Regions from separate parts of the Rhodopseudomonas telluris genome, predicted to be linked through region 1. Evidence: predicted binding sites of a transcription regulator. Region 1 holds the regulator's gene; each other region holds the start of a gene.
The links. Region 1 encodes PhoB, which activates phosphate uptake and scavenging genes when phosphate is short. Its sites were predicted from a motif close to TGTCATNNANCTGTCAT; they were not measured.

Region 2: a site for PhoB is predicted at 1,322-1,338, ahead of olsB (l-ornithine N(alpha)-acyltransferase). Genes of this name have one in related genera too.
Region 3: a site for PhoB is predicted at 3,476-3,492, ahead of ACFFJ6_RS00305 (BtaA family protein). Genes of this name have one in related genera too.

Annotation. Positions count from the first base shown of each region.
Region 1 covers NZ_JBHLWM010000001.1:171,601-179,245, reverse strand. Annotated here, with positions in the region: gene ACFFJ6_RS00830 (OpgC domain-containing protein) at 1-420, opposite strand, end outside; gene apaG (Co2+/Mg2+ efflux facilitator ApaG/CorD) at 736-1,128, shown strand; gene ACFFJ6_RS00820 (Hsp33 family molecular chaperone) at 1,233-2,231, opposite strand; gene argF (ornithine carbamoyltransferase) at 2,475-3,407, opposite strand; gene ACFFJ6_RS00810 (aspartate aminotransferase family protein) at 3,407-4,618, opposite strand; gene ACFFJ6_RS00805 (GcrA family cell cycle regulator) at 5,076-5,585, shown strand; gene phoB (phosphate regulon transcriptional regulator PhoB) at 5,967-6,680, opposite strand; gene phoU (phosphate signaling complex protein PhoU) at 6,734-7,450, opposite strand; gene pstB (phosphate ABC transporter ATP-binding protein PstB) at 7,476-7,645, opposite strand, start outside.
Region 2 covers NZ_JBHLWM010000003.1:398,240-405,884, reverse strand. Annotated here, with positions in the region: gene ACFFJ6_RS08645 (ATP-binding protein) at 1-1,248, shown strand, start outside; gene olsB (l-ornithine N(alpha)-acyltransferase) at 1,407-2,366, shown strand; gene coaA (type I pantothenate kinase) at 2,715-3,671, opposite strand; gene ACFFJ6_RS08630 (phosphoribosyl-ATP diphosphatase) at 3,779-4,102, opposite strand; gene hisF (imidazole glycerol phosphate synthase subunit HisF) at 4,170-4,937, opposite strand; gene hisA (1-(5-phosphoribosyl)-5-[(5-phosphoribosylamino)methylideneamino]imidazole-4-carboxamide isomerase) at 4,949-5,686, opposite strand; gene hisH (imidazole glycerol phosphate synthase subunit HisH) at 5,683-6,333, opposite strand; gene ACFFJ6_RS08610 (DUF2628 domain-containing protein) at 6,330-6,848, opposite strand; gene hisB (imidazoleglycerol-phosphate dehydratase HisB) at 6,875-7,468, opposite strand.
Region 3 covers NZ_JBHLWM010000001.1:59,891-67,535, reverse strand. Annotated here, with positions in the region: gene ACFFJ6_RS00325 (FecCD family ABC transporter permease) at 1-984, opposite strand, end outside; gene ACFFJ6_RS00320 (HoxN/HupN/NixA family nickel/cobalt transporter) at 992-2,065, opposite strand; cobalamin riboswitch at 2,140-2,349, opposite strand; gene ACFFJ6_RS00315 (DMT family transporter) at 2,400-2,723, opposite strand; gene ACFFJ6_RS00310 (class I SAM-dependent methyltransferase) at 2,720-3,424, opposite strand; gene ACFFJ6_RS00305 (BtaA family protein) at 3,600-4,823, shown strand; gene ACFFJ6_RS00300 (LysR family transcriptional regulator) at 5,117-6,016, shown strand; gene ACFFJ6_RS00295 (formate dehydrogenase subunit gamma) at 6,132-6,602, shown strand; gene ACFFJ6_RS00290 (formate dehydrogenase beta subunit) at 6,599-7,645, shown strand, end outside.

The DNA.
Region 1 (7,645 bases):
GACGTAGGAGATCTCGGCCAGGAAGATCGTGAACAGGAAGACGTGGGCGACGTAGATCTGCCAGACCCGCTTCATGATGCGTGCCGACGCCACCACGAAGCCCTGGTCGCGCATCGCCCGACCGTACACGAAGGCCGCGGTGTAGCCGGAGATGAAGATGAAGATCTCGGTGGCGTCCGAGAAGCCGTAATTGCGGATCGTCAGCCAGGTCAGCACGTTCGCCGGCAGGTGATCGATGAAGATCAGCCACAGCGCGAGCCCGCGGAACAAGTCGAGCCGCAGTTCGCGCTTCGGCACCGTCTTGCGGATCGCGGGCTTGGGTGGAGGAGCCGGCGGCGGCGCAGCTTCCGTCGGCGGGGAAATCTCCGCGGGCGGCGTGGCGGCAACCGGTTCGGCAACGGATGAGGCGACGGGAGTCATGGGGCTCCGGGCAGGCGCGGCATCGCGCCGTGACGCTGATATACCAGCCTGTGTGAGCACAGGCGAGATTTTGCAGCCGAGCACGGCGACCTTCCGGCCTCCCGACATCCGCCGCAGCGACCGCGTCGCGGGCGCCACGGCACAATGCCCGGTCTGGTGCAGACCGTCGGTGCGACCCGGCGTCGCCGCGGAACTAAGCCGCAACTATGTTGAAACCACGGCTCGTCACTGTGCGTAGACTGAAAATCGTTCCGAGCGGCTGGTTTCAAAGCGGGGTTTTGCGATATGATTGCACTGCAAGCTGGAACAACGTCCATGTACCGCGCCGTAACCCGTCAGATCGAGGTGACCGTCGAGCCGAACTACCTGCCCGAACGGTCCTCCGCCGAGAACCGGCAGTTCTTCTGGTCCTACACCGTCGTGATAACCAATTCGGGCGACGAGACCGTGCAACTGCGCACCCGGCATTGGGTGATCACCGACGCCTCCGGCCGGACCCAGGAGGTCCGCGGCGAGGGCGTGGTCGGCGAACAGCCGGTGCTCGCGCCCGGCGAGCGCTTCGAATACACCAGCGGCGTCCCCCTCCCCACCGCCTCCGGCTTCATGGCCGGCCGCTACCAGATGGAAAGCGAAACCGGCGAACGCTTCGAAATCGACGTCCCGGCGTTCTCGCTGGACAGTCCGGAAGGGAAGCGGACGCTGAACTGAGGCGCCGGAGGTGGGCAAAGGCGCATCGCGCCGTGCCCACGTCCATCAGCGGCCTCGTCTGCAATCGGTGGGCACGCTTCGCTTACCCACCCCACGCGTCTGAACTACTCGACGCCGGCTTCCTGCGGCGTGAATTCGTACACCGAGCTGCAAAACTCGCAGGTCACGACGACCTTGTCGTCCTTGACCATGTCGGCGCGGTCCTGCGGGGAGAAGCGGGACAGCATGCCGGAGACGGCATCGCGCGAGCACGAGCATTGCGCGCGCAGCGGCAGCGAGGAGAAGACGCGGACGCCGCGCTCATGGAACAGGCGGTACAGCAGCCGCTCGCCGGACAGCGCCGGGTCGATCAGCTCGATGTCCTCCACGGTGCCGATCAGCGACTGGCCTTCGACCCACGCGTCGTCCTCCGGCACGGCATGGACCGCGGCGCCTTCGGGCGCATCGCCCGGATCGAGATCGGCCTGCCGGGCGCGCTCCGGCGCCTTGGGCAGAAACTGCAGCAGCATGCCGCCGGCGCGCCAGTGGTGCCGACCGCCCTCGCCGCCACGCCATTCCTCGCCGACCGCGAGCCGCACTCGGGTGGGGATCTGCTCGGAGCGCAGGAAGTATTCGTGCGCGGCTTCTTCCAGACCGCCGCCATCGAGCGCGACCAGGCCCTGGTAGCGGCTCATGTCGGGGCCTTGGTCGATGGTCATCGCCAGATGGCCCTTGCCGAGCAACGCACCGGAATCGAGCCCCGGCTCCAGCCGGCTCTCGTCGAACCGCGCATAGGCGCGCAGCCGGTCGGGCGCCTGGAAATCGACGATCAGCAGCGACACCGGCCCGTCGGTCTGGGTCTGCAGGATGAAGCGGCCGTCGAACTTCAGCGCCGAGCCGAGCAGCGTCGCCAGCACGATCGCCTCGCCGAGCAGCTTGGCCACCGGCGTCGGATAGGCGTGCTTTTCCAGCAGCTCGTCGAGCGCCGGGCCGAGCCGAGTCAGCCGGCCGCGCAGGTCGAGCGGGCCGACTTCGAACGGCAGCACGCTGTCGTCGATCGGAACGGCCGACGGCGCGCGGACGGGCGTTTCGGGGGTATTGGGATCAGGGGTCTGTGAGGTCATGGGCGCTTATCTGGGGGCGGGAGACGGGGATCGGAAGGGCTGAGCTGAAGGGTGAATGGCTGCGTTGCCGCGGAGCAGGCTAGTCCCCCCCCCCTGCGGGGAGGGTGGCCGGCCGTAAGGCCGGTCGAGTGGGGAGCCCCACACTCAGTGCTCGGGGTACCCCCACCCCGGCCTCCGCTTCGCTCGGCCGCCCCCCGCAAGGGGGGGCACCGTGGCCGCTTCGCTCACATGGGAAGAAAGTAACTACGCCACCGCGCCGAGGCACCAGGCCAGAATGCCCTTTTGCGCGTGCAGGCGGTTTTCGGCTTCGTCGAACACTACCGATTGCGGGCCGTCGATCACCTCGTCGGTGACCTCCTCGCCGCGATGCGCCGGCAGGCAGTGCATGAAGATCGCGTCCTTGTGGGCGAGCGACATCAGCTTGGCGTTGACCTGATAGGGCTTCAGCAGATTGTGGCGGTGCTCGCCGTCCTTGTCGCCCATCGACACCCAGGTGTCGGTGACGACGCAGTCGGCGCCGCGCACTGCCTCTTCCGGATCGGTCCCGATGGTGATCGCCGCGCCGCTGGACTTGATCCAATCGCGCAGCGCCTTGTTGGGCGCGAGCTGCGGCGGGGTGGCGACGTTGAGCTTGAAGTCGAAGCGCTGCGCGGCGTGCGCGAACGACGCCAGCACGTTGTTGTCGTCGCCGGTCCAGGCCACGGTCGCGCCCTTGATCGAGCCGCGGTGCTCCTCGAACGTCATCACGTCGGCCATCACCTGGCAGGGATGCGACTTGCGCGTCAGGCCGTTGATCACCGGCACGGTGGCGTTGGCGGCGAGCTCGAGCAGCGCGTCGTGATTGAGGATGCGGATCATGATGATGTCGACGAAGCGCGACAGCACCCGCGCGGTGTCGGCGATGGTCTCGCCGCGGCCGAGCTGCATCTCCTGCCCGGTCAGCATGATCGACTCGCCGCCGAGCTGGCGCATGCCGACGTCGAACGACACCCGCGTGCGGGTCGAGGGCTTGTCGAAGATCATCGCCAGCGTCTTGCCGGCGAGCGGCTTGTCGTCGAGGCTGCCAGCCTTGCGCTTGGCCTTCATCGACACCGATGCGGCCAGCATGTTGCGCAGTTCGGAGGTCGGCACCTCGGTGAGGTCGAGGAAATGCCGCGGAGTCGGGAGCTTGCTCATCACACCGCCTCCCGCTGCGCGGCCTGTCCGCTCAGCACCGTGCAGGCCCGCTCCAGCCGCGTCACCGCCTCTTCGATCTCGGCCTCGCTGACGATCAGCGGCGGCAGCAGGCGGACGACATTGTCGCCGGCGCCGACGGTGAGCAGCTTCTGATCGCGCAGCGCGGCGACCAGATCGGGCGACGGCACCACGGCCTTGAGGCCGATCAGCAGCCCCTCGCCGCGCACTTCGCTCAGCACCTGCGGAAAGCGATCGACCACGCCGGCGAGCTTCTGCTTCAGCAGCACCGAGATCTTCTTGACGTGGTCGAAGAAGCCGGGCTTCAGCATCACGTCGAGCACCGCATTGGCGGACGCCACCGCCAGCGGATTGCCGCCGAAGGTCGAGCCGTGCGAGCCCGGCGCCATGCCGGTTGCCGCCTCGGCGGTCGCCAGGCACGCGCCGATCGGGAAGCCGCCGCCGAGCGCCTTGGCGAGCGACATCAGGTCCGGCGTGACGCCGATCCGCTTGTAGGCGAACAGCTCGCCGGTGCGGCCCATGCCGGTCTGCACCTCGTCGAAAATCAGCAGCAGGCCGTGCTGATCGCACAGCTCGCGCAGCGCGCGGAAGAACGCGGTCTCGGGCGAGCGCACGCCGCCCTCGCCTTGCAGCGGCTCGATCAGGATGGCGGCGGTGTGCGGGCCGATCGCCTTCTTCACCGCTTCGATGTCGCCGAGCGGCACCTGGTCGAAGCCGCTCAGCGGCTCGCCATAGCCTTCGAGATACTTGGCCGAGCCGGTCGCCGCGAGCGTGCCGAGCGTGCGGCCATGGAACGCGCCCTCGAAGGTGATGATGCGGGTGCGCTCCGGCGCGCCTTTCGAGAAGTGATAGTGCCGCGCCATCTTCAGCGCGCATTCCATCGCCTCGGCGCCCGAATTGGCGAAGAACACCTTGTCGGCGAAGCTCTGTTCGCACAGCCGCGCCGCCAGCCGCTCGCCGTCCGGGCTCTTGAACAGGTTCGACATGTGCCACAGCTTCGTCGCCTGCTGCTGCAGCGCCTCGACCAGATGCGGGTGGCAATGGCCGAGCGAATTGACCGCGACACCGCTGGTGAAGTCGAGATAGCGCTCGCCGTCGGCGCCGTGCAGCCAGACGCCCTCGCCGCGCTCGAAGGCGACGTCCGCCCTGGCGAATACCGGCAAAAGATGGGACGTAGAAGCTGCGCTCGACATGGCCGATCCAATCGGAAAAGCGGGCCGCCGGCCGGCCGCTTGCGACGCGGTCACGGGCCAACGTACCCCGAAAACGAAACGTGCCGCCTTTCCAGGCGGCACGTAGGGACATTCTAGGTGCGCTGAAGTGCCTGTCAACCGGGGCTTTCAACGACCTGCGTCGGGGCTGCCGCAACATCGCCGCTGTGACGGTTATGACTCACTTGATGAGAAGGTGTGGACGCACCAGGTCTGACTCTTGCGCGTGAGTCACGGCATATTGTAGCGTTTTGGCTGTCGGGTACGACATCTCGTGCGCGGTTTGTAATCCTTATTGAGCTCTCGGTGGGTGCGTATCGCCCGGGCGGCAATGGTCGTCCGGCGAGGGCTAAGGGATTCTGCCGGCAAGACATTTGGACGACCTCACAGCTGCGGTTCCGCGCTGAACCAGCGCCGCGCGGCAGGAAGGGATAGAACGATGACGGCATTGACCTGGACGGACGAGCGCGTCGAGCAGTTGAAGAAATTATGGGAAGGCGGGCTGTCGGCGAGTCAAATTGCCGCGGAGCTCGGCAACGTGACGCGTAACGCCGTGATCGGCAAGGTGCACCGTCTCGGCCTGTCGGGCCGGGCCAAGAGCCCGACCTCAGCCGCGCCGCGCCCGCGCAAGGCGCGTCCGGCCCAGCATATGATGCGGGTCACACGTCCGGTGGCGCGCGGCAACACCGCGCTCGCGCATGTGTTCGAAGTCGAGGCCGAGCCGGAACCGGTCACCTACGACAACGTGGTGCCGATGAACCAGCGGCTGTCGCTGCTCGAGCTCAACGAAGCCACCTGCCACTGGCCGATCGGCGATCCGAGCAATCCGGAATTCTTCTTCTGCGGCGGCAAGTCGCTGCCCGGCCTGCCCTACTGCGCGCACCACTCGCGCATCGCCTACCAGCCCGTCGGCGACCGCCGCCGCGCTGCCCCGAAGACCACGCGGTAACACGCCCCCTCACCCGACCGCACGGGCGGCCGGCGCCGAGGCTGCCCTCTCCCGCGAGCGGAGAGGGCACTGATACCAGCGCCGCTTGGGCGCCATGTTAGTCGCCGCTCAAACGGCAGCGCCTGCGCAAGACGGGCGACCCAGCATTCCAGAGCGCCAGTTGCTCCACACGCCCCCGCTGCAATCCGAGATCCTCCGCTTTCGCGGAGGATCTCGGCTGTGATGGCGTCAAAATCATAGCCCGCATGAGCGGAAGTGATATGCGGGAAGCACCGGTCACCCCCGCATGTCGCTTCCGCTCATGCGGGCTACCGATGAGCTACCGTTCAGGCGCTGCGTCGCTCACGCCACCTTCGCGCTCGATCCCGATCGAACTAACAATCAGGACGGGCTGCTTTCCGCCTTGGCGAAGCGGTCGTCCAGCGCGTAACCCGCGCCGCGGACGGTGCGGATCGGGTCCTGTTCGCGGCCGGGGTTGAGCAGCTTGCGCAGCCGGCCGATGTGCACGTCGACGGTGCGTTCGTCGATATAGATGTCACGGCCCCAGACGCCGTCGAGCAGCTGCTCCCGACTGAACACCCGGCCGGGATGCTCCAGGAAGAACTCGAGCAGGCGATACTCCGTCGGACCGAGGTCGATCGGCCGGCCGGAGCGTGCGACGCGACGCTTGTCGCGGTCGAGTTCGAGATCGCCGTAGGACAGCACGGTGGCGAGCCGCTCCGGCGCCGCGCGCCGTAGCAGACCCTTCACCCGCGCCAGCAGTTCCGGCACCGAGAACGGCTTGACGATGTAGTCGTCGGCCCCGGTGGCGAGCCCGCGGACGCGCTCGCTTTCCTCGCCGCGCGCGGTCAGCATGATGATCGGTAGCTGCTTGGTCTCCGGCCGCGCCCGCAGGCGACGGCACAGTTCGATGCCGGACAGGCCCGGCAGCATCCAGTCCAGCACCACCAGATCCGGAATCCGCTCCTTCATCCTTGTATCGGCGTCGTCGCCGCGTGCGACGGTCTCGACGTCGTAGCCGTCGGATTCCAGATTGTAGCGCAGCAGCGTGGTCAGCGCTTCCTCGTCTTCAACTACCAGAATGCGCGCGCCCATATGTCGTCCTCGTCTTCATCGTTGGGCACCGTCCGCGGTTCGCGGACGATACGTTAGTTGCCCGGCGTGGCGTTGGCGAAGGTGGTCATGTCGCCCTTCGGGCGCTTGTCCAGAATCTGCTGGCCTTCGATCATGTAGAACACCGTCTCGGCGATGTTGGTGGCGTGGTCGCCGATCCGCTCGATATTCTTGGCGCAGAACATCAGGTGGATGCAGAACGAGATGTTGCGCGGATCTTCCATCATGTAGGTGAGCAGCTCGCGGAACAGCGAGGTGCAGATCGCGTCGACTTCCTCGTCGCCGTTCCACACCACCATCGCGGCGGGCAAATCGTGCGCCGTATAGGCGTCCAGCACCGCCTTGACCTGGGACTGCACCAGATCGGTCATGTGCTCGAGGCCGCGGATCAGCTTCAGCGGGTGGAAGTCGCTGTCGATGGCGTTGACGCGCTTGGCGATGTTCTTGGAGAGATCGCCGATCCGCTCCAGGTCGGTGGCGACCCGCATCGCGCCGACGATGTCGCGCAGGTCGACCGCCATCGGCTGCCGCCGCGCGATCGTCAGCACCGCGCGCTCTTCGATCGCGCGCTGCATCTGGTCGATTTCCTGATCGGCCGCCACGACGCGCGCGCCGAGCGCGACGTCGCGCCGGACCAGCGCGTCGACCGAGTCGACGATCTGGCGTTCGGCCAGACCGCCCATTTCGGCGACCATGCGGGTCAGTTCCTGAAGGTCGCCGTCGAACGCCTTGGTGGTGTGCTCGAAGCCCATGTCCGTTCTCCTCGCGCCTGGCGCGTCAGCCGAAGCGGCCGGTGATGTAATCCTGGGTCCGCCGATCGTTCGGCGACGTGAAGATCTTGTTGGTCGGGCCGAACTCGATCAGCTCACCGAGATACATGAACGCGGTCGACTCCGAGACGCGGGCCGCCTGCTGCATGTTATGGGTGACGATCGCGATCGTGTAGT
Region 2 (7,645 bases), on a different contig from region 1:
GCCGCCGACGTCGATGAGCGGCTGCCCGCACAGGTCGTCGGTGACGCCGCGCGGCTGCGTCAGGTGCTGCTCAATCTCGCCGGCAACGCCATCAAGTTCACCACCGAAGGCGGCGTCGCGCTGATCGTCAGTCCAGGCGAACGGGACGGCGGGATCGACGTCGTGGTACGCGACACCGGAATCGGCATCGCGCCGGAGGCGCAGCAGCGGATCTTCGGCGAATTCGAACAGGCCGACGAGGCGATCGCCCGGACCTATGGCGGCACCGGACTTGGCCTCAGTATCAGCGAACGGATCGTCCGCCGGATGGGAGGACGCATCACGCTGCGCAGCGAGCCGGGCGTTGGGAGCAGCTTCACGGTTTCGCTGCCGCTGGCCGCAGCCGGCGGTGGGGACGTCGCGCGCCTCGCCCCGCCAGATCTGAGTGGTCAGGCCGTGCTGATCGCCGCGCCGCTGACCGTCGAGGCCGAGCTGGTCGCGCAGCGGCTGCAGCGTTGGGGCGCGCGGACCCGCGTCCTGCGGGATCCGGAGGATGTACGCGCCTCGCTGCCGGATCAGTCCTGGGCGGCGATCCTGATCGATATCGGTTTCGGCCGGGATGTCGCCGAGGCGCTGGCGCAGGACGTCATGGCCGATGTGGCGCAACGTATCTTGCTGCTGACGCCCGCGATGCGGTCCGAGTTTCTTCCGGACTTGCCCGCCGCGTTCACCGGCTATCTGGTCAAGCCGCTGCGCGCGGCCTCGCTCGCCGCACGTCTCGGCGGCGCGCTGATCGATGTCGCCGCGCCCGGAATCGCCGACGGCGAGCCGCCCGGCTTCGACCAGCCGAACATTGCGCCGAGCGGCCTGTCGGTGCTGATCGCCGAAGACAACGACATCAACGCGCTGCTGATCCGCGCGATGCTGAACCGGCTGGGCCATCGCGCCGTGGTGGTCACGGACGGCCGGCAGGCCGTGCAGCATTGGCTGGCGGCGCAGCGCGAGCGCACGCCGTTCGACCTGATCCTGATGGATCTGCAGATGCCGCGTCTTGACGGCATCGCCGCGAGCCGGCAGATCCGCGCGCAGGAAACAACCACCGCGGCGCGGCCGACACCGATCCTGGCGCTCACTGCCAACACGCTGGCCGAGGATCGTGATGCCTGCCTGGCGGCCGGCATGGACGGCGTGCTGATCAAGCCGCTCGACCGCGACAAGCTCGCCGACGTGCTGGCCGACATCGCCGCGATGCGGCCGATCGCCGTGTAGCCGCGGCAGCCTGTTACCAAACCGACATCCCGGTGTCGAAGTTCGGCGACATGTCATGCGCCGGCAATCGATGTGTCACAACGCTGTCGGAACCCCGTGATTTTTGATGCGCGCCGGCCGCGCACCTCGATTCGGTTGCAGGCGGTCACGAGGATGCCATGCACACCGACCAATTCGCCCGCTCGAAGAAGTTCATCAAGCTGCTGCGCCCCGAAGTGGCCGGCGCGGCGGCGCAGACCGCGATCACCTGGTTCAAGCCGGCGCTGAAAATCGGCGACCACGGCAAGCCGATCGCGCAGCCGACCCTGACGCCGGCGACGCTCGGCCGGCTCGGCGCGCTGGAGGTGCGGCTGGCGCAGAAGAAGCAGGACATCAAGCGCGCCCAGAAGCTGCGCTACCGCGTGTTCTACAAGGACGGCACCGCGATCGCCGACGCCGCCACGATGCTGGCGCGGCGCGACAAGGACGCGTTCGACAAGATCTGCGAGCATCTCCTGGTGATCGATCATGCTGCCAAGCCGTCGCTGAGCGGCAAGCAGCCAGTGGTCGGCACCTACCGGCTCCTCCGCCAGGAGATCGCCGATCGCCACGGCGGCTTCTACACACAGAACGAGTTCGACATCGCCGGCATGATCGCGCGGCACCCGCAGCTGCGCTTTCTCGAGCTCGGCCGTTCCTGCGTGCTGCCGCCCTATCGCAACAAGCGCACCGTCGAGCTGCTGTGGCACGGCATCTGGAGCTATGTGCGCCAGCACGGCGTCGACGTGATGATCGGCTGCGCCAGCTTCGACGGCACCGATCCGGAGCGGCTGGCGCTGCCGCTGTCGTTCCTGCATCACTACGCCGCCGCACCCGAAGCCTGGCGCGCGAGGGCTCATCCGTCGCGCTATGTCGAGATGAACCGGATGCCGAAGGACGCGGTCAACCAGAAGGCCGCGCTGCGCGAACTGCCGCCGCTGATCAAAGGCTATCTGCGGCTCGGCGCCTCGATCGGCGAGGGCGCGGTGATCGACCATCAGTTCGGCACCACCGACGTGCTGATCATCATGCCGGTCTCGGCAATCAGTAGCCGCTACATCGAGCACTTCGGCGCCGACGCGACGCGGCACGCGGCATAGCACGGACTATCCAACCAAACAGTCGTCATCCCCGCGAAGGCGGGGATCCAGTATTGCAGAGCGTCTGCGTTCAGCATTCAGTTAATAACGAGCGCTCTGGGATACTAGGTCGCCCGGTCAAGCCGGGCGATGACGGCGGGGAATGGGGCGGCTGCCACAACTCACCTCCGGCGCTCACAACCTACCGTCATTGCCGGGCTTGACCCGGCAATCCATCCTCTTCGCAAGAAGCTCGTCGACGACGCGCTACGCGCTTCGCGCGCGATGGATGCGCGGGCCTTCGCCGCGCCGAAGGGGCTACGGCCCCGCAGGCGGGTCGGGCCCGCGCATGACAGGTAGTAAGTGGCGCTATAGCCGCCGCAGCGAGACCGAATCGACCACGTGGTCAGCGCCCTTTTTAAGAATCAGCGTCGCGCGTGGCCGGGTCGGCAGGATGTTGTCTTCGAGGTTGGCCAGGTTGGTGCGTTCCCAGATCGCGATCGCGGTGGCGGTGGCTTCCTCGTCGGACAGCGGCGCGTAGCGATGGAAGTAGGACCGCGGGTCGTGGAACGCGGTGTCGCGCAGCGCCAGGAAGCGCTTGATGTACCAGTCGCGCAGGACCGGCTCGTCGGCGTCGATATAGACCGAGAAGTCGAAGAAGTCCGACACCACCGGCACCGCCTTGCCGTCGCGCGGCAGCCGGCCGGTCTGCAGCACGTTGACGCCTTCGACGATCAGGATGTCGGGGCGGTCCACCACGGTGAACTTGTTGGGCACGATGTCGTAGGTGAGATGCGAATAGATCGGCGCCTTGACCTTGCGGCGACCCGACTTGATGTCGCTGAGGAAGCCGAGCAGGGCGGGCAGGTCGTAGCTCTCCGGAAAGCCCTTCTTCTGCATGATGCCGGCCCGCTCCAACACCGCATTGGGATGCAGGAAGCCGTCGGTGGTGACGAGATCGACCTTCGGGCGCGGCGACCAGCGCGCCAGCAGCGCCTGCAGCACGCGCGCGGTGGTCGACTTGCCGACCGCGACCGAGCCGGCGACGCCGATGATATAGGGCATCTTGCGTTCGACCACGCCGAGGAAGCGGCGCTGCGCGTAGTAGAGCTGCTGCATCGCCCCGACATGGATCGACAGCAGCCGCGACATCGGCAGATAGATCTCCTCGACCTCGGTGAGATCAAGCCGGTCGTGCATCGATTTCAGCGCGGCGATCTCGGCGGCGTCGAGCGTCATCGGCGTATCCTGGCGCAGATTGGCCCACTCCGACCGCGAGAAGGTGCGGTAGGGATTGTAGTGGTGCAGTTCCGACCTGGCATCCATCGCGGGGTCCTCGCCTTGTTTGTCCGTGACCGGCTTTTGTTGTTGTTGCGGCCGCTGGCCGATGTGGAGATCGTGATCGGGCGAGACCGCCGGCCCCGCCCGCAGAACTAATCGCGCTTGCGCGAGGCTTTTTCTTCGAGACCCGACATCGAGGTGCGCTGACCGAGCGCGGCCTCGACCTCGTCGAGCGTCACACCGCGCGCCTTCAGCAGCACCAGCATGTGGAACAGCACGTCGGCGGCCTCGGCGATCAGATGGCCGCGGTCGTTCTCGACCGTGGCGATCACCAGCTCGACGGCTTCCTCGCCGAACTTCTTGGCGCAATGCTCGGCGCCCTTGTCGAGCAGCTTCTTGGTGTAGGAGGCCTCGCCGCCGGAGGCGGCCCGCGCATCGATGGTGGCGGCGAGATCGTGGAGGGTGAAGCGGGCCATACGCGTACTCTACAATTCTGCCGGCGCTAAGTTATCGCACCGGTCGACGTGACGCCAGAAATCGAGCTCAAGGATCCAGCCGCATGGGCAATCCGGCCCGAAGCATATGATCCTTGGCCTGACGAATGGTGTATTCGCCAAAATGGAAGATCGAGGCCGCCAGCACCGCGGTGGCGTGGCCCTCGCGGATGCCGTCGACCAGGTGATCGAGATTGCCGACGCCGCCCGAGGCGATCACCGGGACGCCGACGCTATCGGCGATGGCGCGGGTCAGCGGCAGATCGAAGCCGGATTTGGTGCCGTCGCGGTCCATCGAGGTCAGCAGGATTTCGCCGGCGCCGAGCGACACGACTTCCTGGGCGAATTCGATCGCGTCGATCCCGGTGCCCTTGCGGCCGCCATGGGTGAAGATCTCCCAGCGGTCCTTGTTCGGCACCCGCTTGGCGTCGATCGCCACCACGATACACTGATCGCCGAACTTCTCGGCGGCTTCCTTGACGAATTCGCGCCGCGCCACCGCGGCCGAATTGATCGAGACCTTGTCGGCGCCGCTGCGCAGCAGTGTCTTGATGTCGTCGACGGTGCGCACGCCGCCGCCGACCGTCACCGGCATGAAGCAGGCTTCGGCCGTGCGCCGGACGACATCCAGCATGATGCCGCGGTTCTCATGGGTGGCGGTGATGTCGAGGAAGCACAGCTCATCCGCGCCGGCGGCGTCATAGGCGATCGCGGCTTCGACAGGATCGCCGGCGTCGCGCAGATCGACGAAGTTGACGCCCTTGACGACTCGGCCGTCCTTGACGTCGAGGCAGGGAATGACGCGGACCTTGAACATCGCGGCGGTCCTTAAGCGGCCTTGGCGGCGCCGATCAGCGCCAGCGCCTGCGCCGGATCGAGCCGGCCGTCATAGAGAGCGCGGCCCGCGATGGCGCCTTCGAGCTTGTGGGCGCGCGGTGAGAGCAACGTCTTCACATCCTCGATCGAGGCGAGGCCGCCGGATGCGATCACCGGGATCGAGATCGCCTCGGCCAGCGCGATGGTGGCGTCCCAATTGATGCCCTTGAGCAGGCCGTCGCGGGCGATGTCGGTGAAGATGATGGCGGCGACGCCGGCGTCCTCGAAGCGTTGGGCGATCTCCAGCGCGGTGACCTGCGAGCTCTCGGCCCAGCCTTCGACCGCAACATTGCCGTCACGGGCGTCTAGGCCGACGGCGACGCGGCCGGGGAATTGCTTTGCCGCATCCTTCACCAGCGCCGGATCGCGCACCGCGGCGGTGCCGATGATGACGCGGCTGATGCCTTTGGACAGCCAAGCGTCGATGGTCTTGAGATCGCGGATGCCGCCGCCGAGCTGCACCGGCATCGACACCACCTTGAGCATCGCCTCGACCGCCTGCGCGTTCATCGGCTTGCCGGCGAAGGCGCCGTCGAGATCGACCACGTGCAGATACTGAAAGCCCTGCGCCGCGAAGCTTTGCGCCTGCGCGGCGGGATCGAGGTTGAACACGGTGGCGCGCGCCATGTCGCCCTGTTCGAGCCGCACGCACTGGCCGTTCTTGAGATCGATCGCGGGGAAGAGAATCACGGCTTCCACTTCAGAAAATTCGAAATCAGCGCCAGGCCGAAGCGCTGGCTCTTTTCGGGGTGAAATTGGGTGCCCAGCATGGTGTCGCGGCCGACCACCGCGGTGAGCGCGCCGCCATATTCGGCGCGGGCCAGCACGTCGGTCTCGTTCTCGGCGGCGAGGTGGAAGGAGTGCACGAAATAGGCGTGCAGGCCCTTCGGCCCGAGCGGCAGCTTCTCCAGCACCGGGTGCTCGCGCAGCATATCGAGCGTGTTCCAGCCCATATGCGGGATCTTCAGGTCTTCCTGCTTGGGCGTGATCTTGACCACGTCGCCGGGGATCCAGCCGAGGCCCTCGGTGGTGACGTGCTCTTTGCCGCGGGTCGCCATCAGCTGCATGCCGACGCAGATGCCGAAGAACGGCCGCGCCTTGACCCGCACCGTCTCGTTCAGCGCCTCGACCATGCCGTCGATCGCATCCAGCCCCTTGCGGCAGTCCGCAAAGGCGCCGACGCCGGGCAGCACGACGCGGTCGGAGCGAAACACCTGCTCCGGATCGCGGGTGACGATGATCTTGTCCGGATTGTCCAGACCGCGCGCCGCGCGCTCGAACGCCTTGGCGGCGGAGTGCAGGTTGCCGGAGCCATAGTCGACGATCGCGACGCTCATCGCAGCCCCCCCGGACGCGGGAACGACCCGACGATGTCACCGTGAATCGAGGACGCCGGCAGCGGCACGTTGCGGGCCGGCGGCGGCGCGCCGCGGTCGATCGGCAGCGAGAAGCTGACCGGCGTGCCCTGCCGGCCGGACCAGCGGTCGAAGAACCGCCGTTCGGCAGCGGGCAGGTCTTCGCCGACCACAACATCGAGCTGACGCCAGCCGCGGCGGCGCAACGTCCAGCGCCACAGGCTGCCGGCCTCGAGGCCGAGCAGGGCGGCGATCAGCAGCAGCACCAGAAAGCGCGGTCCCGATGCGACGCCGAGCGCGCTCATCGCCACCGTCGCCGCGACCGACAGCGCCAGATAACCCAGCATCGCCAGCCACAGCCGCCGGCTCAGCAGCCACAGCGGGCCGAATACGAATGCCCAGACATAGAACCCGTCGCGCACGAAGACGAAGCGGTCCGGCGCGGCGCTCCGCTCGTCGGCGTCCGCCGGGGGCGCATGAACTGTATAGACCGGCATCAAGACTTCTCCGCCGCTGGACGGCGCTAGCCGCCGAGCTGACCCTTGGTCGAAGGCACTTCGCCCGCCGTCTGCGGATCGATCGCCACGGCCGCGCGCAGCGCCCGCGCCAGACCCTTGAAGCAGGATTCCGCGATATGGTGGCTGTTCACGCCATATAGGGTCTCGACGTGCAGAGTCACGCCCGCATTGATGGCGAACGCCTGGAACCATTCGCGGACCAGCTCGGTGTCGAACTCGCCGATCTTGTCGCGCGGAAACTCGGCCTTGAACACCAGGAACGGCCGGCCGGAGACGTCGATCACCACCCGGGTCAGGGTTTCGTCCATCGGCATCAGCATGCTGGCATAGCGGGTGATGCCCGCCATGTTGCCGAGCGCCTGCTTGACCGCCTGGCCGAGCGCGATGCCGACGTCCTCGGTGGTGTGGTGGAAGTCGACATGCAGATCGCCCACCGCCTTGACGGTGATGTCGATCCGGGAGTGCTTGGCGAGCAGCTCGAGCATATGGTCGAAGAAGCCGATCCCGGTCGCCGAATTGGACACGCCGGTGCCGTCGAGGTTGACGGTCACCTCGATGTCGGTCTCGCGGGTCTTGCGCTTGATGGTCGCCGTGCGCATGAAAGCGGCCTCTCCTGGAAAAACGCGGCCCTTTTAACAGGCGGATGACGCCTTCGCTACTGCACGGGGCGCAACGGCGTCCCGATCTTCGTCCTATGGTGACCGGTTTGCGGCCTGCCGGACGGCAGCGGCCGGTGGTCCGAAGATTTGCAACCCGGGCCGGTCGTGCCTAGATCA
Region 3 (7,645 bases), 110 kb from region 1:
CAGATACAGGAAGAACGGCACGCCGATGATCGAGGTCAGCACGCCGACCTTGATATCCGTGGTGGCTGGAATGATCCGCACCGCGATATCGGCGGCGAGCAGCAGCGCCGCGCCCGCGAGCGCGCTCGGGATCAGCAGCCGTGCCGGATCGTGGCCGATCAGCGGACGCACCAGATGCGGCGCCACCAGGCCGATGAAGCCGATCGTCCCCGACACCGAGACCGCGCCGCCGACACCGAGCGCGACGCCGATGATCACGATCAGCCGCAACCGCGCGACATCGACGCCGAGGCTCTGCGCGGTTTCCTCACCCAAGCTCAGCGCCCGGAAGGCCGCGCGTTGAGTCAGCAGCAGCGCCCCACCGACCACGATGAACGGCAGTGCCAGCATGACGTGGCGGAAACTGCGGTCTTCCAGCGAGCCGAGCAGCCAGAACGCGATCTCGAGACTGGCGAATGGATTACGCGACAGGTTCATCACCAGCGCAGTCGCAGCGCCGGCGAGGCTGGAGATCGCGAGACCTGCCAGGATCAGCAGCAACAGGCTGGCGCCGCGTCCTGCGACAGCGAGTAGCGCGAACACCGAGACGAACGCCATGCTGATCGCCGCGACCGGCAGCGCATAGGAGCGCACATCCGCCCAGCCCAGCGCGATGATCAGCACCGCGCCGAACGCCGCCGATTGCGGCGCGCCGAACAGCGATGGCGACGCCAGCGGATTGCGCAGCAGCCCCTGCAGCGCAGCGCCCGACAGCCCGAGGATCGCGCCGATCGCCAGCGCCAGGATGGCGCGGGGCAGCCGGATCTGCTGCACGATGATCTGCTGCACATCACCGCCGCGGCCGATCAGGCCGTCGATCACCGCGAGCGGCGACAGCTTCACCGGGCCGACGCCGAGCGAGCCGATCGCCAGCACGGCGACGACGAACAGCAACGCGGCGGTGACGACCGCCGCGCGCGAGGAGCGATGCGAAACGATGGCGATCAAACGCTCATTCCCGTGCGCCCGAGACGCGCGCGTCGAGCCGGTGATAGCCGTTCAGCCGATAGATGATGGTGGAGATGATCCAGCTGGCGACGAACAGCGCGACGATGCCGTAGCCGAGCGCGCCGAAATTCTCGTTGAGCTCGGTGATCCATTCCCAGAACGCGCCTTCGAGATGCAGCCGGCCGGCCAGCAGGCCGAGCGTCTCGATGCCGCCGATCACGATGGCGACCAGCACCGACACCGAGGTGATGGTCATGTTGTAGTACAGCTTGCGCACCGGATTGCGATAGGCCCAGCCATAGGCGCCGAGCATCAGCACGCCGTCGAGCGTATCGACCAGCGTCATGCCGGCAGCGAACAGCGCCGGGAAGATCAGGATCGACCAATGCGAGATGGTGCCCGCATTGTTGGCGGCGAGGCCGAACAGGCTGATCTCACTGGCGGTCTCGAAGCCGAGCGCGAACAGCAGGCCGATCGGATAGAGCTGCCAGCTCTTCGAGACGAAGCGAAACAGCGGCCGAAACAGCCGCGCCAGCCAGCCGCGCTGCTGCAGCAGATGATCGATGTCGTCATCGTGCACGACCTCGCCAGCCCGCACCTTTTTGAACGCGCGGTAGACGCCGCTCAGCACCGACAGATTGGCCAGAGCAATCGCGAACAGGAACAGCGCCGAGGCCGAGGTGCCGATGATGCCACCGATCTCGCGGTAGCCGGCGAACCGTTCGGTGAGCGAATTGGCCGCCACCGCGATCGCCAGCGACGCCACCAGCACCACGGTGGAGTGACCGAGAGCGAAGAAGAAGCCGACCGCGACCGGGCGTTTGCCCTCCTGCATCAGCTTGCGGGTGACGTTGTCGATCGCCGCGATGTGATCGGCGTCGAGCGCGTGGCGCAGGCCGAGGCTGTAGGCCAGCACGGCGGTGCCGATCAGCACCGGCTGGCCGGCGAAGGCGGTGAGGGCCCAGGCCCAGGCGGCGATATTGGCGATCACCAGGCCGCCGAGCACGGCGACCAGCCGGACGCGGAATCCGTCCGGACGAGCGACAGCGACTGTGGGAGGAGCGAGTATGTCTGACATGAGAGTCCCCGAACGGTGAGCAGCTTCCTGTCACCCATGCGGCGGACCGCCCCAGCCGCGCGCACCGCACGCTGGAAGATGACGTGGCTCAGGCCGGTCTCCTGGCTCGCGGGTCGTCGCAATCCCTCGCCTTCCCGGCCCTCGCTTGGGTCAGTGGCATGATGAAGGATCGCTCGCCGCCTACAGTTGCGGGCGCAGCGCCGGCTTGAGACACCCCAAAAGGCGTCTGCACCGGCTTCCCTGTGCCGGACGATTCCCGGCACACCTGAACGGAACGATCAAAGGCGGGCGGACCTGCTTTGTCAATCGCCGCCTTGGTCTGGGCGCGGTGGGGTCAGGCCGGCGTGCTGAGCTTGAGGCCGATCATGCCGGCAACGATCATCGACAGGCACAGCACGCGCAGCGCATTGGCGGGCTCGCCATACAGCGCCATGCCGACCACGATGCTGCCGGCGGCGCCGATGCCGGTCCACACCGCATAGGCGGTGCCGAACGGCAGCGACTTCAGCGCGATACTCATCAGGCCGAAGCTGGCGGCGATCGCCACCAGCGTGCCGAGCGCGGGCCAGAGCTTCGTGAAGCCGTCCGAGTGCTTTAGTCCTAGCGCCCAGACGATCTCCATCAGGCCCGCGGCAAGCAGCGCGAGCCACCCGGTCATGCAGGGCGTCGCGTCGGCAGCGTCAGCACCGCGGCCTGGGCGTAGCCGCGATACGGCCGGTCGAAGCTCAGTCCGGCGCCAGTGCGCACCGCGATCTGTGCCAGCGTCGCCTCGAGCTGATCGCGCGGGGTGACGCCGAACAGCGCCAGCCAATGCTGCAGCGCGTGGCGGGCGAAACCAGGCAACCCGGACTGATCGCCGAAATCGACGATATGCAATTGTCCGCCCGGCTTCAGGCTCGCGATCGCATGTTCGATCACCGCAACCCAATCCGGAATCATCGACAGGCTGTAGGAGATCATCACCCGATCGAACGCCACCGGCTGGCCAAACACGCCTTGCGCGGTGAAGTTAGTCGCATCGCCATGCGCCACCTTGGCTCGGCCATTGAGGCCAGCACGCGCGATGGCGCCGATCGCCGAGGTCAGCATCTCGGTCGAGACGTCGAAGCCGTAGAACCGCGCCTCGGGGTAGCGCAGGGCAGCGGCGACCAGATTGCGGCCGGTGCCGCAGCCGATTTCGAGCACATGGCCGCCGGCGGGCGGCGCCAGGCTGCTGATCAGCTCGTTGCGACCAAGAAGATAGTACCGACGGGTGATATCGTAGATGTGCCGCTGATAGCGATACATCCGGTTCATCCGCGTCGTCGCGTCGACCGGCCAGGACGGATCGACTGTGAGTTCAGACCGGACCATCGTCATGGAATGCACCCTCGCGCAGGTGGAATCGTCCGCTCTCCATCCGATTTTGCGACGACAGGGTGATGACAGCCGGCAGTTCCAGGACCTGTTTCAACTCCTGCTCCAGACCTGCCGACTGTCGCAAAACTGCATTGCTACGCGGCTATTCTCGACCGATGACCGAGTCGAGGACGGTATGAATACGCAGCAACTCATCGCGGACGCGGTCCGCAACAGCAAGGATCGCAGCGAGTCAACGATCTGGGACCGACTGTTTTCGATCTGGTTCCGACGGCTGGTCTACACCCAGATCTGGGAAGACCCCGAGGCGGATCTTGCTGCGCTGCAACTGCCGATCGGCTCCACCATCGTGACAATATCGTCGGGCGGCTGTAACGCGCTGTCCTACCTCACCGCCAAGCCGGCGCAGGTGTTCGCGGTCGATCTCAACGAGGCGCATCTGGCGCTGCTGAAGTTGAAGCTCGCAGGGCTGCGCGCGCTGCCGGACTACGACCAGTTCTGGCGCTTCTTCGGCGAAGGCGAAGCCGACGACAACGCCGACCTGTATCGCCAGCGCCTGCGGCCGCAACTCGACCGCGATGCGCGCAGCTACTGGGACGAACGCGACTTCCGCGGCCGGCCGCGCTATCGTTACTTCACCGACGGCTTCTATCGGCACGGCGCGCTCGGCAGCTTCATCGGCTTCGCGCATCTGCTGGCGAAATTCGCCAAGATCGACCTGAAGGCGCTTCTCGAAGCGGCGCCGGATTCGTTGGAGCGGCAGGATGCGTTGCAGCGCGTCGACCGACTGTTCCATTCGGGATTCGCGCGGCTGTTGACACGCACGCCGGCGCTGCTGTTCAGCCTCGGCATTCCGCCGCAGCAGCGCGACCTGCTCGGCGGCAATCAGCCGCTCAACGAAGTGCTGCATCAGCGCCTGCTGCGCCTGATCAACGTCTATCCGAACGAGACCAATTACTTCGCCTGGCAGGCGCTGAGCCGGCGCTATCCGGGCCCCGGTGACGATTGCCTTCCGCTGTATCTGCAGCGCAGCCGCTACGCGCGGATGCGCTCCGGCGCCGGGCTGATCATTCCGGTGCACGAAAACCTGCGTGTCTTTCTCGAAAGCCTGCCGGCCCGACAGATCGACGCCGTCGTGCTGCTGGACTCGCAGGACTGGATGGCGCCCGAGGAAATCCGCGCGCTGTGGGACGCGATCGATCGGTCCGGCAAGGATTCGGTGCGGGTGATCTTCCGCACCGCCGGAGCGGAGTCACCGCTCGAGACCGAAGCCTTGTCGCCGCTGCAGCAGGTCTGGCACCGCGACGCGGAACGCAGCGCGATCGGCTTCGACCGCGACCGCTCGGGCATCTACGGCGGCTTCCATTGCTACGCACGCCGGTCCGCGAGTGTCGCCTGACCGCCGCGGACATGACCCGAAAGAGGCACCCGGTTTGATTCAGCTCAATCCGGAACTGTCATAATCGGCTACTTAGATACCTGACGATGCTTGGCGCGATGCTATTGTTCGTTGCGCGCGGGGCTTCGTCTCTCCCCTGACTGGCCCCGCACTTCCGATGCCGCAATCGGGAGGCGGGGTTTTATCTACGAGACGTCGCGCAGCGCGCGCCGTCCGCCGTTCCCGCCGACCTTGCCGGCGGCCGCCCATTGGGGCAAAAGTCCCTCCTCTTCAAGAATTTCCGAGGGACGGACTTGATCGACAAGCTCGAGCTGCTGCTTGCGCTCGCCAAGGAACGGCATTTCGGCCGCGCCGCCGAAGCCTGCGGCGTAACCCAGCCGACGATGTCGACCAGCATCAAGCAACTCGAGGAGATCCTCGGCGTCATGCTGGTGCAGCGTGGCTCGCGCTTTCTCGGTTTCACCCCGGAAGGCGAGCGCACGCTGGAATGGGCCCGTCGCATCGTCGGCGACGCCCGTGCGATGCGCCAGGACATCGGCGCGTTGAAGGGCGAGCTGTCGGGCGAGTTGCGGATCGCCGCGATCCCGACCGTGCTCGGCATGGTGGCGCAACTGACCACGCCGTTCCGCGCGCGGCATCCCAATGTGCGCTTCAGCATCCTGTCCTGCACGTCTTCGGAGGTCCTCGGCCTGCTCGAGAACCTCGAGGCCGACGCGGGGCTGACCTACATCGAGAACGAGCCACTCGGCAAAGTCCGCAGCGTTCCACTGTATCAGGAGAGCTACCGGCTGATCACCTCGCCGGACGGCCTGTTCGGCGATCGCGAGCAAGTGACTTGGCAAGAAGTCGGCCAGGTTCCGCTGTGCCTGCTGACGCCGAACATGCAGAACCGCCGCATTATCGACCGCGCGCTGCGCGCCGCCGGCACCATCGCGCATCCGACGCTGACGTCGAATTCGATCATCGTCCTCTATACTCACGTGAAAACCGGCCGCTGGGCCAGCGTCATGCCGGCCAAGCTCGCCGAAACGCTGGGCCTCGGCGACGGCGTTCGCACCATCCCGATCATCGATCCGGTGGTGTCCTACAGCATTGGCCTGGTCGTGCCGCCGCGGGAGCCCTACACGCCGCTGGTTGCAGCGTTGATGCAGGTGGCGCGGGAAGTCGCACCCTCGCTCGAGAGCGATGTCTGAGGGTTCCGTCCCCTCTCTCGATACCGTTTCCTTATCGCAGCATGCGACAGCTTTATTGATTCCTTGAACGATTCTTATTTTCATCGGTCCCGAACAAAGCCGGGAAGAAACGCCGATGCGCCATGAAGCTTGGGATCCAACACGCGCGAGCGAGATCATCGCCGCGCTGGCGCACAAGGAAGGACCGACGCTGGTCATCCTGCATGCCTTGCAGGAGGCGTTCGGCTATGTGCCGGAGGCGGCCGTGCCGATGGTGGCGCAGGCGCTGAACCTGTCGCGCGCCGAGGTGCATGGCGTGCTCACCTTCTATCCCGACTTCCGCCGCGAGCCGCCGGGCCGGCACGTGCTGAAGTTGTGCCGCGCCGAAGCGTGCCAGGCCGCGGGCGGCGATGCGCTGGCGGTGCATGCGGAAACGCGGCTCGGCGTCGCGTTCGGCGGCACTTGCGCGGATGGCTCGGTGACCCTGGAGCCGGTGTATTGCCTCGGACTGTGCGCCACCGCGCCGGCTGCGATGCTCAACGATCGCGTGGTCGGCCGGCTTGATACCAAGCGGCTCGACCGGCTGATGGCGGAGGCGCAGCGATGACGCTCCGTGTGTTTATCCCGCGGGATTCCGGGGCTTTGGCCGTCGGCGCTGACGAAGTTGCCGCGGAGCTCGGCCGCGTGGCGCACGAGCGCGAACTGGGGCTCGATCTGGTGCGGCCCGGCTCGCGCGGGCTGTATTGGCTGGAGCCGATGCTGGAAGTCGAAACGCCGGCGGGGCGCGTGGCGTTCGGACCGGTGACGCCGGAGGATGTGCCGACCATCCTCGATGCGATGATCAACGATACTCCGCATCCGCTGAAGCAGGGGCTGACGGAAGAGATTCCCTGGCTGAAGCGGCAGACGCGATTGACCTTCGTCCGCTGCGGCATCGTCGATCCGCGCTCGATCGACGACTACCGCGCGCATGGCGGCTATCGCGGGCTCGAACGCGCGCTGAAAATGAACTCCGAAGCCATCATCGATGATGTGGCAAAGTCGGGGCTGCGCGGCCGCGGCGGCGCCGGATTTCCGACCGGCATCAAATGGCGGACCGTCGCCCAGGCCGGCCGCGGCCAGAAATACATCTGCTGCAACGCCGACGAGGGCGACAGTGGTACCTTCGCCGACCGGATGCTGATGGAGGGCGATCCCTTCATGATCATCGAGGGCATGACGATCGCCGGTATCGCCGTCGGGGCGACCAAGGGGTACATCTACATCCGCTCCGAATACCCGCACGCCATCGAGACCATGAACGCCGCGATCGACTGCGCGCGGCGGACCGGCTTCCTCGGCGACAACATCTGCCACTCGACCGATTCGTTCGACATCGAAGTCCGGGTCGGCGCCGGCGCTTATATCTGCGGCGAAGAGACCTCGATGCTGGAGAGTCTCGAGGGCAAGCGCGGCACGGTGCGGGCCAAGCCGCCGCTGCCGGCGCATCACGGCCTGTTCGGCCGGCCGACCGTGATCAACAACGTGCTGACGTTTTCGGCGGTGCCGTACATTCTCGATGGCGGCGCGCAGGCTTACGCCGATTGCGGCATGGGCCGGTCGCGCGGCACCAAGCCGATCCAGCTTGCCGGCAACATCAAGCACGGCGGA